DNA from 4 places in the Micromonospora sp. WMMD723 genome. Region 3 is predicted to be linked to each of the others. Evidence: riboswitches for the same ligand, from Rfam matches in the RefSeq annotation. Region 3 holds a riboswitch; each other region holds the start of a gene.
What was found. A riboswitch is a leader RNA that binds a small molecule or an ion and turns the genes downstream of it on or off. The one in region 3 is predicted to bind cyclic di-AMP.
Positions count from the first base shown of each region.

Region 1: linked by a shared signal. The riboswitch ahead of ACN261_RS01455 (coiled-coil domain-containing protein) and the one ahead of ACN261_RS09630 (NlpC/P60 family protein) in region 3 are both predicted to bind cyclic di-AMP.
Region 2: linked by a shared signal. The riboswitch ahead of ACN261_RS11815 (coiled-coil domain-containing protein) and the one ahead of ACN261_RS09630 (NlpC/P60 family protein) in region 3 are both predicted to bind cyclic di-AMP.
Region 4: linked by a shared signal. The riboswitch ahead of ACN261_RS18705 (C39 family peptidase) and the one ahead of ACN261_RS09630 (NlpC/P60 family protein) in region 3 are both predicted to bind cyclic di-AMP.

Region 1 is NZ_JBMKNR010000001.1:317,302-320,814, reverse strand. Features, by position in the region: gene ACN261_RS01465 (STAS domain-containing protein) at 151-513, shown strand; gene ACN261_RS01460 (SRPBCC family protein) at 612-1,079, shown strand; gene ACN261_RS01455 (coiled-coil domain-containing protein) at 1,187-2,245, opposite strand; cyclic di-AMP (ydaO/yuaA leader) riboswitch at 2,250-2,381, opposite strand; gene ACN261_RS01450 (cation diffusion facilitator family transporter) at 2,547-3,461, opposite strand.
Region 2 is NZ_JBMKNR010000001.1:2,591,397-2,594,909, forward strand. Features, by position in the region: gene ACN261_RS11810 (carbonic anhydrase) at 45-737, shown strand; gene ACN261_RS11815 (coiled-coil domain-containing protein) at 881-1,906, opposite strand; cyclic di-AMP (ydaO/yuaA leader) riboswitch at 1,910-2,041, opposite strand; gene ACN261_RS11820 (YibE/F family protein) at 2,208-3,513, opposite strand, start outside.
Region 3 is NZ_JBMKNR010000001.1:2,131,502-2,135,014, forward strand. Features, by position in the region: gene ACN261_RS09625 (NlpC/P60 family protein) at 12-1,010, shown strand; cyclic di-AMP (ydaO/yuaA leader) riboswitch at 1,166-1,302, shown strand; gene ACN261_RS09630 (NlpC/P60 family protein) at 1,315-2,355, shown strand; gene dcd (dCTP deaminase) at 2,405-2,983, opposite strand; gene ACN261_RS09640 (pyridoxamine 5'-phosphate oxidase family protein) at 3,129-3,513, shown strand, end outside.
Region 4 is NZ_JBMKNR010000001.1:4,235,386-4,238,898, forward strand. Features, by position in the region: gene ACN261_RS18695 (hypothetical protein) at 1-306, shown strand, start outside; gene ACN261_RS18700 (hypothetical protein) at 438-1,199, shown strand; cyclic di-AMP (ydaO/yuaA leader) riboswitch at 1,915-2,059, shown strand; gene ACN261_RS18705 (C39 family peptidase) at 2,331-3,179, shown strand; gene ACN261_RS18710 (CDP-glycerol glycerophosphotransferase family protein) at 3,313-3,513, opposite strand, start outside.

The DNA.
Region 1 (3,513 bases), 1.8 Mb from region 3:
AGCAACGGTGCGGAGAGGGACGGTCCGGTCCGTCCGGATCCGCGAATTGCTCATCCCGAGGGGTGGCGACCGAGGCCATCGGAGGAATACTCTCGGTCGCGGCCCGCGTACTGATGAGGCGCCCGGGGACGGGCGAGTGGAGGTGCTCGCGTGAGCCTGTCGATCGTGAAGTCGGTCCTGCCGGCCGGTGTCATCGAAATCGCCCCCCGTGGTGAGATCGACGTCGACACCGCCTACGAGGTACGTGAGGCGATCGCCGAGGTGCTGGCCAAGGGCCGGCCCGCGCGGATCGAGCTGAACATGCGACTCGTCACCTTCATCGACTCCGTCGGGATCAGCGCCATGGTCGCCGGCTTCCAGACCGCCGAGGTCAGCGGCGTCAAACTGATCGTCACCGAGCCGAGCCGGTTCGTGCACCGACAGCTCTGGGTCACCGGCCTGCTCGGGCTCTTCGGCGCCCCGGAGCCGTACTTCGCCGGTGCCGCCACCCCGGAGGTCCTGCCCGGCGCCTGACCGGGCCACCTGTCGGTGTCGACGCCACTGACCAGGGACGTTGCCAGTCCGTCTCCGGTACGGCACGATCGTGCGACCGACGACGGTCAGGAGGCCCGGTGGTCCGGCGGGAGAGCTTCAGCTACACGGTGCAGGCGCACTGCTCACCGGCCGACGCGATGGCGCTGCTGAGCGACCTGTCCCGGCAGGAGGAGTTGCATCCCCTGATCGTCCGGGTGCGCCGGCTGCCCGCCCGGCCGGGTGCCCTGGCCAGCTACGCGATCACCGACCGGCTGGAGCTGGGCCCGCTGCGGTTCCCCGTCACCTACCAGGCCGACGTGCTGCTGGCCGGCGACGACGAGATCGTGACGGTGGCCCGCCAGCAGCCCGGCACCACCGTGCGTAACCACACGCGGTTGCGGATGGAGGGTGACCTGCTGCGGATCGACGTGGAGATCACCCTCGCCGCGCCGGCCCCGCTGTTCGGCTACGCCTTCCGGCAGGCCCGCGCCGCCCACCTGGGGTTGGCCAGCCGACTCGGCGCGGTCCTGGACGGCCGGGCCGGCGACCCGCCACCCGCCGGCTGACCACCGCCGGCACCTGGGCCGCCCGGCCCGGTCGGCACCCGACCCGCCTGTTGCGGCCGGGCCGTGGTCCGGTGGTCCGCCCGCGTCGGACGGACCACCGGGTCGGCTCAGATCATCGACAGGTGTACGTGGTTGGTGTGGTCGCTGGACGGGTCCCCGTTGCCCCCGCTGTACGCCTTCCACCCGCTGCTCGGCAGCCAGATCCGCTTGAACCAGATCACGTAGAGCACACCGAGCCGGTCGGCGTTGCGGATGAAGTACGCGGCGAGGTTGTTGCCGTACGTCCGGTCGCCGCCACTGGCCACCCCGCCGAAGCCGCCCTTCTGGGCGGCGAAGTCGCACGCCCGGCCCTTGGGGTGCTCGCCGGAGCCGCTGGGTCGGTAGCAGGAGACGTACCTGGTGAAACCGGCGGCCTTGGCCTGGTTGAGGGCGTTGAGCGTGCGCGGGGTGATACAGCCGTTGGCCGGCGTCGGGTCGTTGACGCTGCACGACTCGGACGGCCAGGAGCCGTCGGAGTTGCGGGGCGCCCCCTTGGCGTTGCTGGTGGACGTGCCGTCGGAGCTGCCGGAGTCGCGGGAGGTGGAGGTCGGCTTGTCGGCGGCGGCCACCGCCAACGCCCGCTCGGCCTGCTCCCTGCGCTTGCCCATGGTGGCGACCTGCTTGCGCTGTTCGGTGATCTCCCGGGTGACCGCCGCCCGGGTCCGGGTGGCCTGGTCCCGGGTCTCGATCATCGTGCGCAGTTCCTGGTCCTCCCGGGTGGCGACCGTCTCCAGCGCCGCCGCGCGGTCCAGGAAACCGCTCGGGGTGTTGCTGTTGAGCAGGGCGGACATCGGCCCGAGCCGGCCGGTGCGGTAGGCCGCTCCGGCGATCTCGCCGACCTTGGCGGTCTGCGTGACCAGTTGCCCCTCGATGGTCTTGAGCTGCGCGTCGAGTTCCTGCTGGCGCTTGGTGGAGCGCTCCAGGGCGGCCTTGGCCTCCAGCCAGCCCTTGCTGGCCGCGTCGAGCTGGTCGCGCAGCGCCGGGGTGCCGCCCTCGTCGTCGTCGCCGGGGGCGGCGAGCCGGGTGGTGGGCGCGGCGGCGGCCGGGGTGAACGGCGCGGCCGACACGCCCAGGGCCAGGGCCGTGACGACTGCGGCCAGCAGCCGTGTGGTGGTGCGTACGTGCATGCGGATGTCCTTCCGTCAGCCGCCGACCGGGTTAGCTGACGGGTTCGGGACGGAAGATCCCTACCGCTTGCGCGGATGCACCCCAGGAACGTGGTTCCCCGGTTCGCCCGGGCGGGCGATTAGGCGGCGGCCTCTGCCTGGCGGAGACCGGGGCCGAGCCTACCGGTACGCGTGTGACGCCTGCCTACCTCGTGACTGAGGGTACGAGAGTGAATACTCTCAAATGGTTCAAACGACGCAAATTTCCGTGATCTCTGTGCGGGAGTACCCGGCGGGGCTGACTGTCCGGCCCAGGGTGGGGTCACCAGTGGGCGGGGCCGCACGCGCCGGGGCTCGCTCCGGGCTCGACCTGGAGGGTGGCGTGCTCGATGTGGAAATCCTCCCGCAGGGCGCCCCGGGCGGCCGCCAGCACCGTGCCGACCTCGGCGTCACCGGCCAGGGTGAGGTGGGCCGAGGCGACGTCCATGCCGGAGGTGAGCGTCCAGACGTGCAGGTCGTGCACCTCGGCGACCCCGGGCACGGCGGTCAGCCGGTCGTGCACGGCGGTCACCGGCAGGTGCTCCGGAGCGGCCTGGACCAGGATGCGCACCGCCGCCCGGCCGAGCCGCCAGGTGCGGGGCAGGATGAACACGCCGATCGCCACGGCGACCAGCGGGTCGGCCCACCACCAGCCGGTGCCGGCGATCAGCAGCGCCGCCACGATCACTCCGACCGAGCCGAGCAGGTCACCGAGCACCTCCAGGTACGCCCCGCGCAGGTTGATGCTCTCCTTGGCACCCTCCCGCAGCAGGCCGAACGCGACGATGTTGGCGAGCAGGCCGAGCACCGCCACCACCAGCATCGGGCCGGCCAGCACCTCGGGTGGCTCGCCGAACCGACGGACCGCCTCGATCAGCACGTAGACCGCCACCCCGCTGAGCAGGACGGCGTTGGCCAGGGCGGCGAGCACCTCCAGCCGGTAGAGGCCGAAGGTGCGCTGCGGGTCCCGGGCGGCCCGCCGGGTGGCGGTGATCGCGGCCAGCGCCATCCCGATGCCGAGCACGTCGGTGAACATGTGCCCCGCGTCGGAGAGCAGGGCCAGCGAACCGGTGCCGAAGGCGGCCACCGCCTCGACCACCATGAGCACGGCGAGCAGCCCGAACGCCGCCCAGAGCCGGCCCCGGTGCCGGTGCGCGGCGTTGCTCACCGTCGCGCTGTGGTCATGACCTGCGCCCACGTCCACACCTTCCGTCGCCGTCGGGACCACCGTCGCCGTCGGGACCACCGTC
Region 2 (3,513 bases), 460 kb from region 3:
GCCGGCCGGCGTGACCAGGTGCGATTCCGGACCGAGGTGAGGCAATGGCCCCGATCACTCCGACCCAGGCGTTGGCCGAGTTGCAGGCCGGCAACCGGCGGTTCGTCGCCGGTGTGCCCCGTCATCCCAACCAGGACGCCGGGCACCGCGCCGCCGTCGCCGACGGTCAGCATCCCTTCGCCGTCATCGTCGGCTGCTCCGACTCCCGGCTCGCCGCCGAGATCATCTTCGACCGGGGTCTCGGTGACCTCTTCGTGGTCCGGACCGCCGGGCACACCGCCGGGCCCGAGGTGCTCGGCAGCGTCGAGTACGCGGTCACGGTGCTCGGCACCCCGCTGGTGGTGGTCCTCGGGCACGACTCCTGCGGTGCGGTGCAGGCGGCCCGGGACACGGCCCGCACCGGCACCCAGCCCCCGGGGCACCTCTACTCGGTGGTCGCCGCCGTCGGGCCGAGCCTGCGTCGCGCGGCCCAGCAGGGGGTGCACGACATCGACGGGATCGTCGACATCCACATCGCGCAGACCGTCGAGGTGCTGCTCGGCAACTCGCCGGTGATCGCCGCCGAGGTGGTCGCCGGTCGGTGCGCGGTGGTCGGCATGTCCTACCGCCTCGCCGCCGGCGAGGTCCACCAGGTCGCCCCGGCCCCCGAGCCCGCCGCCGTGCTGTCCGAGCCCGCCGCCGCGGTGCCCGCACCGGCCGTGCCGGCCGGTGCCGCGTCGGCACCCGTCGCCTCCTGACCCGCACCGGTCACGACGAAGGCCGCCCGGCTCAGCCGGGCGGCCTTCGTCGTGCGTGGCCCGAACAACTCATCGGGGCCGGTGGCGCGGCGTCCAGGGACCCGGACACCGCACCATCGCCGCCGTGGTGTCGAACACGGTCGCTACAGCAGTGACACGTGGACGTGGTCGGTGTGGTCGGACGGTCCCGAGTACGAACTCCAGCCGTTGGCCGGGAACCAGATCTGCCGGTTCCAGATCACGTAGTAGATGCCCAGCCGGTCCGAGTTGCGGATCAGGAACGCGGCGAGGTTGTTGCCGTACATCCGGGTGTCGTTGTTGTGCCACGGGCTGAACCCGCTCTTCTGCAACGACCAGTCGCACGCCCTGCCCTTGGGGTGCTCCCACGGCCCACCGGGGCGGTAGCAGCCGACGAACCGGTTGAACCCGGCCCGCTTGACCTCCTTGTACATGTGCAGCGTGCGCGGGGTGATGCAGCCGGACGTGGTCGGGTCGTTCTCGCTGCACGACTCGCCACGCCAATCGCCGTCGGCGGTCTGGCCGGGGGCGACGCGGGCCACCGGGGACGTCGCGTCGACCAGGCCGCCGGTGAAGCCCCGGCCGCCGACCAGGGCCAGCGCCTTGTCGGCCTCGGTCTTCTTCTTGGCCATCAGGTTGGTCTGCTTCTGCTGCTCCCGGACCTCGGCGTCGACGGCGAGCTTGGCCTGCTCGGCCCGGGTCTTGACCTTGTTGACCTCGGCCAGCTTGCCGGCGTTGACCATGTTCAGCTCGTCCAGGGCGGCGGCCCGGCGGACGAAGGCGTCAGGCGCGTCGCTCTCCAGCAGCGCGGCGACCGCGCCGACCCGACCGGTCCGGTACGACTGGGCGGCGATCTCGGTGACCTGCGGGGCCAGCGCCGCCAGCTCCTGCTCCGCCTTCTCCACCTCGATGGCGTATTCGAGCTGGCGCTTCTTGGACTTCTCCAGCCGGGTCTTCGCCGCCGAATACTCCCGGTTGGTGGCCTCGATGACGTCGGTGAGGAGCTTCGGCTCGTCGTCCTCCTCGTGCCCCGAGGGGGTGGGCGCGTTGGGCGCGGCCGTCGCGGGGGCGGCGGCCGGTCCGGCGACGATCGCCAGGGCGGCGAGTACGGCCACTGCCGGCGTCAACCAGCGGCGTAGGGGTGCCGTCACAGTTTTCCCTTCCGTCGACCGCCGACCGGGTTAGCTGACGGGTTCGGGACGGAAGTGGCCCCTACCGCTGGCGCGGATTCACCCCAGGTGCTCGGTTCCCCGGCTCGCCGTACGGCGATTGGGCGGTGGCACCGCTGGCGCCGGTGGGCGCCTTCGGCGGTGACCGGCAGCGAGGTTACCCGAGAGTCGTACCGGGGATCTACGCCCGCAACCCGACCAAATGAGTATTTTCCCGATAGCGAGGGGTAATCAGTGACGCGACCGACAGCCGCGACCTCGCCTCCGGTCACGCAGCGCAGTGTCACCATGCGGTGTCCGTGCTCCTTTCCGGGTCCGGCCACCGTGCGGGGGCCGGGGTGGACGGTGCACCGTGCCGGGGCGCGCTCAACGCCTCCAACGCCTCGGCACGGTCGGGGGTGGGACGTGGGGTGGGTGGCGGCCCGGCCGTACCGGCGTCGGCCGGTCCCCGCCCGGCGGTCACGACCAGCGCGGCCAACCCGGTGGTCAGCGGCACCGCCGCCACCAGGCCGAGGGTCGCCACCGCGCTACGGACGATCTCCTGGGCCAGGAACTCGCTGGTGAGGATCTGGCTCACCGGGCGGCTGTCGGCGGTGAGCAGGAGCAGCAACGGCAGCGACGCGCCCGCGTACGCCAGCACGATCGTGTTGACCGTGGACGCGATGTGCGCCCGGCCGACCCGGGTCGCCGCCCGGTAGAGCTGCAACCTCGACAGCCCCGGGTTGGCGTGCGCCAGCTCGGTGACGGTGGCTGCCTGGGTGACCGTGACGTCGTCCAGGACACCGAGCGAACCGATGATGATCCCGGCCAGCAGCAGGCCGTGCAGGTCCACGTCACGCTGGTACATCGACAGCGTGGTGGCCTCCTCGCTGCCGTACCCGGTCAGGTGGGTGGCGGCGGTGGCCAGCGTGCCCAGCACGCCGGTCAGCACCAGGCTGCCCAACGTGCCCAGCACCGCCACCGAGGTCTGCGCGGTGATCCCGTGGGTCAGGTACAGCACCACGAACATGATCAACGCGGCGCCGGTGACCGCGATCGGCAGCGGCGCGCCCCCGGCGGAGATGCCCGGCACCACGAAGGTCAACAGGATGGCGAAGCTGGCCCCGAGACCGGCCAGGGCGGCCAGCCCGCGTAGCCGGCCGAATGCCACGATCGCCGCCGCGAACAGGGCGACCAGCCAGAGCAGCGGCATGCCCCGCTGGTGCTCGGCGATGTGGTAGCTGCTCGCCGACGGATCGCTCGGGTCGGCCAGCGCGACGAGCACCACCTCGTCGCCGACCGCCACCGTCGGCGCTCCCGGCCCCGACGGCACCGGCGTCTGCACCTCACGGCCCGCGTCCGGCCCCTGCTCGACGGCGACGGTCACCGTCCCGCACGGCCCGTCGGCCACCCCGGAGGGGCCGTCGGGGGTCTGCGGCGCGGGCGGGCACGGCTCGGTCACCACCCGGGTCACCGTGCCGTGGTGGCGGGGCACCTGCTCGCCCTGGTCGATCTTCGGGGTCGCGCCGGGCCAGAGCACCAGCGTGGCGATCACCGTGACCACGATGAGCGGCACCACCGTCATGACGAGGAGCCGCCGCACCCGCGGC
Region 3 (3,513 bases):
CGGTGGCAACCATGCCCCCTCACCGTCACGCCCAGGGCCAGCCGCCCGCCCGGCCGGCAGCCCTCCGGCGGGTCGCCCGCCGCCTGCTCACCCTGGTCGCGGCCGTCGCCGTCGGTGCCGGGATGCTCGCCGTGCCGGCCCACGCCGCGCCGTCGCCCGAGGAGATCGAGGCGGCCCTCGACAAGCAGTGGGAACAGCTCGAACCGACCATCGAGGACTACAACAAGGTCCGGGCCCAGCTCAAGGTCAACCGCAAGAAGTCGGCCGACCTCCAGAAGAAGATCGAGCCGCTGGCCCTGCAGAGTGAACTCGCCCTGGGTCGGGTCGGTGACCTCGCCTCCCGCTACTACAAGTCCGGCCCCTCGCAGGAGCTGAGCGCGCTGCTCACCACCACCAGGCCGGGCACCCTCGCCGCGCAGCTGACCATCCTGGACCGGCTCGCCGCCGAGCAGCGCCGGGAGGTCGAGGCCGTGCTCGTGGTCCGCCGCAAGTACGACGCCGAGAAGCAGAAGCTCGACACCCTGATCGCCGCCGAGGTGAAGCAGGAGAAGGAACTCGCGGCCAAGAAGACGCAGATCAACGCCGAGATCAAGCGGCTGCAGGCGGCGATGCCGAAGACCACGGTGAAGGTGAACGGCTGCCCCACGATCAACGGTGTGGTCAGCTCCGCCGCCCGGACCGCGATCGCGACCGCCTGCGCGCAGGTCGGTGACCCGTACGTCTGGGGTGCTACCGGGCCGAACTCGTTCGACTGCTCCGGGCTCACCCAGTTCGCGTACAAGGCGGCAGGCATCTCGCTGACCCACTTCACCGGTGCGCAGTGGAACGAGGGCAAGGCCATCCCGCGCTCCGAGGCCCGCCCCGGCGACCTGGTGTTCTTCTTCAGCGACCTGCACCACGTCGGGCTCTACCTGGGTAACGACATGATGGTGCACGCACCCCGGACCGGTAAGCCGGTCCAGGTGACCAGCATCAACTACATGCCGGTGGCCGGCTTCCGCCGTCCCTGACCAGCGCATACGTCAACCCCCGGCCCGACGGGCCGGGGGTTGCGTGCTTTCCGGTCACGGAGTGTGCCGGCACGGCGGGTTGCGGATCGATAACGAGCGTCTCTACTCTGGTCAATCGTCGGTCGGCACCAGGTCCGCCCCACCCGGGGCGGCGTCGGCCGGCACCGCCGAGTCGCCTCCGGGCGAGCCGGGGACCCAGGTACGCCGGGGTGAATCCGCGACCACCGCGGTAGGGCGCTCCCTTCCCGCCCGAACCCGTCAGCTAACCCGGTAGGCGGTCGAGGAAGAAGGAGCCCGGAGCCCGGTGGCACACCATGCCCCGCGGCCACCGTCGCACCGGACGACCCAGGTCGCCCGGAACACGACGGTGCCGCGCCCACGCTGGTCCCGCTTCACCACCACCCTCGCCACCCTGGCCGCTGCCGCGGTCGTGTTGACAGGTGGCCCCACGGCGGCGCACGCCGACCCCTCGGTCGCCGAGATCGAGCGACAGATCGACCAGGACTGGAACAAGCTCGAACCGCTCATCGAACAGCACAACGCCACCCGCATCGACCTCGCCGCCAAGCGCCGGCAGGCCGACGCGCTCGGCAAGCGGATCGCCCCCCTGCAACGCCGCGTCGACCAGGCGATGAACCAGGTCAGCGGCCTCGCCGTGCAGGCGTACAAGGGCGAGAACGTGTCCACCGTCAACGCCCTGCTGGGCAGCCGCAGCCCGAGCCAGGTGGTCGAACAGTTGGGGCTGCTGGACCGGTTCGCCAGTCGCCAGCAGCGCGAGGTGCGGGAGGTCGCCCAGCTCCGCGACGAACTCGCCGCCACCAAGGCGCCGTTGGACGAGATGGTCGCCCAGCTCACCCGTACCGAAGCACAGCTCGCGGCCCGCAAGAAGCAGATCAACACCGAGATCGACAGGTTGCAGAAGCTGCGGCTGACGGTCTACGGCAACGGCGGCGGTGGCAAGCTGCGCCCGGCCCCGTGCCCCGCCGGCTACCCCGGTGGCCCGGCCGGTACGGCGGTCAAGTTCGCCTGCGCCCAGATCGGCAAGCTGTACGTGTGGGGCGCGGCCGGCCCGAACAACTACGACTGTTCCGGGCTGACCATGGCCGCCTGGGCGAAGGCCGGGGTGTCGTTGCCGCACAACGCCCGGCAGCAGCGCCAGGTCACCGACCGGGTGAGCCGGGCCGACCTGCGCCCCGGCGACCTGGTCTTCTACTACTCCGACCTGCACCACGTCGGGATGTACGTCGGGGGCGGCTGGGTCGTGCACGCCTCCCAGGCCGGCAAACCGATCACGATGAAGCGGGTCGACGACGGGCCGGTCAACAGCTACGGCCGACCCGGCTGAGCCACCGCGTCCGGGCCCCGGTCCCGGGGCCCGGACGCGGCACGCCGCGTCAGCCGATGGGCCAGGTACGCCAGTTCTGCCAGGAACGGCTGGGGGTCGGTCCCCGCTGGCCCTGGTAGCGCGATCCGTACACCGCGGAGCCGTACGGGTGCTCGGCCGGCGAGGAGAGCCGGAAGATGCAGAGCTGGCCGATCTTCATGCCCGGCCAGAGGGTGATCGGCAGATTGGCCACGTTCGACAGCTCCAGCGTGACGTGGCCGGAGAAACCCGGGTCGATGAAACCGGCGGTCGAGTGGGTGAGCAGCCCCAGCCGGCCGAGGCTCGACTTGCCCTCCAGCCGGCCGGCGAGCTGGTCGCCGAGCGAGATGACCTCAAGCGTGGAGGCGAGCACGAACTCGCCCGGGTGCAGCACGAACGGCTCGCCCGCCGGCACCTCCACCATCGACGTCAGGTCGTCCTGCTGCACCGCCGGGTCGATGTGGGTGTAGAGGTGGTTGTTGAACACCCGGAACAGCTTGTCGAGGCGCACGTCGATGCTGGAGGGCTGCACCAGACTCGGTTCGAACGGCTCCAGCGCCAGCGCGCCCGCCTTGATCTCGGAGACGAGGTCCCGGTCGGAGAGCAGCATCGGGACACCTTATCCAGCGGGCCGGCCGGACCTGCCCACCGGGCCGCCCCACCGGCCGGCGTCGTCGCTGCGCGGAGGCGCACGTCGGGCCGTTCGACCTGCGTGTCGGGCTGATTCTCGAACGTATGTTCGATAGGATGACCGCATGGCATCCTGGTCCGCATTCGCCGCCGACGAGCCCCGCCTCGCCGACGGGATCCGCCTTCTTCTCCAGCAGTACGGGTCGGGTTTCGGCTACCTGGCCACCGTCCGCGCCGACGGCGGTCCCCGGGTGCACCCGGTCTGCCCGCTGGTCACCGACGGCGGGTTGTTCTGCTTCGTCGTCGACTCGCCCAAGCGGCGTGACCTCGAACGCGACGGCCGCTACGCGCTCCACTCGTTCCCACCGGAGGAGAGCGACGACGAGGCGTACGTCGCCGGTCGTGCCGAGCCGGTGACCGACCCGGCCCGGGTGGCACTGGTGGCCGAGATCGGTCGGGCCGCGCCGCAGGTCGACTGGCGGCTCTTCGAGTTCAGCGTCGACGTCGCCA
Region 4 (3,513 bases), 2.1 Mb from region 3:
GCCGCCGCCGGCCCCGCCCCGGTCGGCCCCGCACTGTTCGACCCGGTCCCGGGCGCCCTGTCGGCCGACGCGGCGCACTCCTTCCCCGCCGCCGTCGCCTTCGACACCCCGTTCGGCCGGGGCGACGGCGTCCGCTCCGACGGCCGGGCGACCGAGCGGGCCGACGTGCTGGCGACCGAGCGGGTCGACGCCGGCGTGACCGCCGCACCGGCCGGTCCGGCACGGGAGCTTCCGGCCGCCACCCTGGTGACACCTGGCGGTCGGGTGCCCGCCACCGCCGGGCCCCGGGCACCCCCGGCAGGCTGAACCCGCCCCAGCGGGGGCCGCCCGCCACCACCACGACCTCGTCCCCGTACCACCCCGGGCGGACGTTGCCCGCAACGGTCCCGCCCCGGTACGGCCCCGACCCGCCACATCCGCCCGCGAGGTGTCGACCCGTGAACACCGTGCTGTCCCAGTTCCTGATCGGGGTGCCGACCGCCACCGCGATCTGGTCCCTGCTGCTCGTCCTCGCGCTGACCGGCCTCGCCGTCCTGGTCGCCCGCCCCGAGCGGGACCAGGCGACCGAGGTGACCCCCGTCGCGCCGCCGCCGGACGCCCCGCCCCCGGTCGCCGACCTGCGGCGTTACGCCGAGGAGGTGGCCGTCGCCGCCGCCGGGGCCGCCCAGACCGCCCGCCGGCACCGGACCGCCTGGCTGGCCGCCCAGGACACCCTGGAACGGGCCTGGCAGGCGTACGACGAGGCCGAGACGGCCGCCCGCCGGTTCCTCGGCGCGGGGGCGCTGCCCAGCCCGCGTACCCCCCGGACACCCGCCGAGTACGCGGGCCGGGAGCGGTGGCTGCACCAGGAGGCGGTGGCGGCGCACTGGCGGGGCGAGTTGTCGGTGGAGCGGCTGCGGGACGTCTTCGCGCACCGCGACGGCTGGGACCCGCGCCGGCACCCCGTCGAGCACGAGGTGATGCTGGCCCGGGCGGTCCGGGAGGACCGGCGTGCGGCGTACCGGGCGGCGGCCTGGCGGGAGAGCGTCGCGTGGCGGGACGCCGAGCTGGCCGCCGAGGCCGCCCGTTCCCTGGCCGCCGAGGCGTACGCGGCGACGCAGCGGGTGCGGCCGGGCCGGGTCCCGCGGCCCCGTACCGCGACGTCGGCGGCGACCCGCCTCACGCAAGCCACCCGCTGGCACCCGGCCCGGGTCGGCTGACCGCCCCGGGACCACCGCTCCCGGACCGGACGAGGTCCGGTCCGGCCTGGCCTGGCCCGGTCCGGCCTGGCCTGGCCCGGTCCGGCCTGGCCTGGCCCGGTCCGGCCTGGCCTGGCCTGGCCCGGTCCGGCCTGGCCTGGCCTGGCCCGGTCCGGCCTGGCCTGGCCTGGCCCGGTCCGGCCTGGCCTGGCCCGGTCCGGCCTGGCCTGGCCCGGTCCGGTCCGGTCCGGCCCGGGGTGATCGACACAACGACGCGCAGATGGCGGTGTCCGTGCCGCGTTGACCCCACGACCTCGGCCCCGTTGCGGATGCCGTGCCCCCGCCCCTGCGGTCCCGTTGCGGGCGGTGGTCCTGCCCGGGGCCGCGCGGACCGGGGGACCGGGGGACCGGGGAGACCGGGGGACCGGGGGTCCCGGGGACCGAATTGTTATCCAGGCCGGTGTGGGTGCGGTCACGTCCCGGCGGAACCGGACACCCCGTCACACCCGGTCACATCGACTCCGATGATCATCGGAGGTTGCGGGTCGGCTGTCCGGTCACGGCCCTGTCGAGCCCCGACGGCCATTCGTCCCCGGCCCGCACCCCCGCTGCCCGACTGCCCCGCAAATCGGCCGACCCGGCGATGTTTACGCAGGTCACGGGGCTTGGCGGGAGGGAAGGGCGGCCAGTAGTGTCGCTGCGGTCCGGTGCGGTTTCCGATCGCAGGAGGCGACGCCGCGCCGACCCGCTCAATCGTGCACGGCACGAACCGGGGACCCACACGCACCACCTGGGGTGAATCTCCGGGCCACGGCCCGGGGTAGGGCGATCTTCCCGCCCGAATCCGTCAGCTAACCCGGTCGGCGGCAGCGGAAGGAGTTTCATCCTCGTGCAGCATGACCCCACCCCTCGGTGGTTCCTCCACCTCGGTGCCGGGGTGCCGCCGGACCGTCGCGCCTGACGCGCTGACCCGGCCGTCCACCCCGCCGCCCGACCCCGGTCGGGCGACCCGCCGATCCGTCCGGCTCCCGTCGGGCGGTCCCTGCCGAACGAGCGTCCGAACACCCGATCCGCGCGTGGCGTACCCGCCGCGTGCCGGTCCGGCGTGCCCGGCCGCCTCGCCCCGTGGAGGAACACCCCGTGAAGCACCACATGAAGCGTCAGCTCCGCCGGCTGGGCGCCCAGCGCCCGTACCGGATGGTCGTCGGCTCGGCGGCGGTCCTCGTCCTGGCCGCCGGCGGCACCGCCCTGGCCGCCGGGGTCGACGACGCCCCGACCGACCAGCACGCCACCGCCGTTGCCGAGACCGCCCCCCGCCTCGACGACGTCGCCAGCCGCGCCCAGGCCCGGGTCGCCGTCCCCGCCCCGGCCGGCCCGTCGGCCACCCCCTCGACCAGCCCGTCGGCGAGCCCCACCCCGTCGCCGCGGGTCACCCGGGCCAAGGCCCGCGCCACCGCCGACCCGGACCTGACCCGCAGGGCGACCCCGAAGCCCCCGTCGTCGAAGGTCCTGCGCTACGACTACCAGGCCCAGATCACCTACTACTACTGCGGCCCGGCGGCGGTACGCAACGCGCTCAGCGCCGCCGGCATCGAGCGCGGCCAGGACGCCCTCGCCGCCCAGTTGGGCACCACCGAGATGGGCACCAACTCGGCCGAGGACACCACCCGGGTACTCAACGCCGTGGTCAAGGGGGACCCGTACCGGACCCGGATGTTCGCCGGGACCCCGAGTGACGCGCAGATCGAGCGGCTGCGGGCCGACGTGGTCGCGGCGGTCACCGACCGGCGGGCCGTGGTCGCGAACGTGGCCGGGGACGCCACCGACCTCGACGGCGGCTGGCACTCCTTCCCCGGCGGCCACTACGTCGCCGCCGTGGGCTACCGGGACAACGGCCGCACCGTGCGGATCGCCGACTCGGCCGACCCGTCGCTGCCGGCCTACTGGGTCAGCGTGACCACCCTGGCGAACTGGATCGCCACCCGGGGCTACTCCGCCTGACCGACCCACCCCACCCGCCCCGGCCGCCCCGACCACGGGTGGCCGGGGCGGTGCTCGTCATGGGGCCGATACAGCGATGTCAGCGGACTCGGATACCGCGACACCGCCCCGATAGGCGTCGGGCACCGCCGGCTCAGGCCCGGGGGGAGAGGACCGGGGCGGTCCGGGGCGTCGGCGGGGTCCAGCCCGGCTCCAACTCCCGGCGGGCGGCGTCGAGGAAACCGTCGGCGTACCCGTCGGCGGGGAAGTCGCCCAGGTAGCGGCGGCGGGTGTCCCACCGGGCCGCCGCCAGCGGGTCGGTGTCCAGCAGGCCGGTCAGCACCTCGTCGAGGTT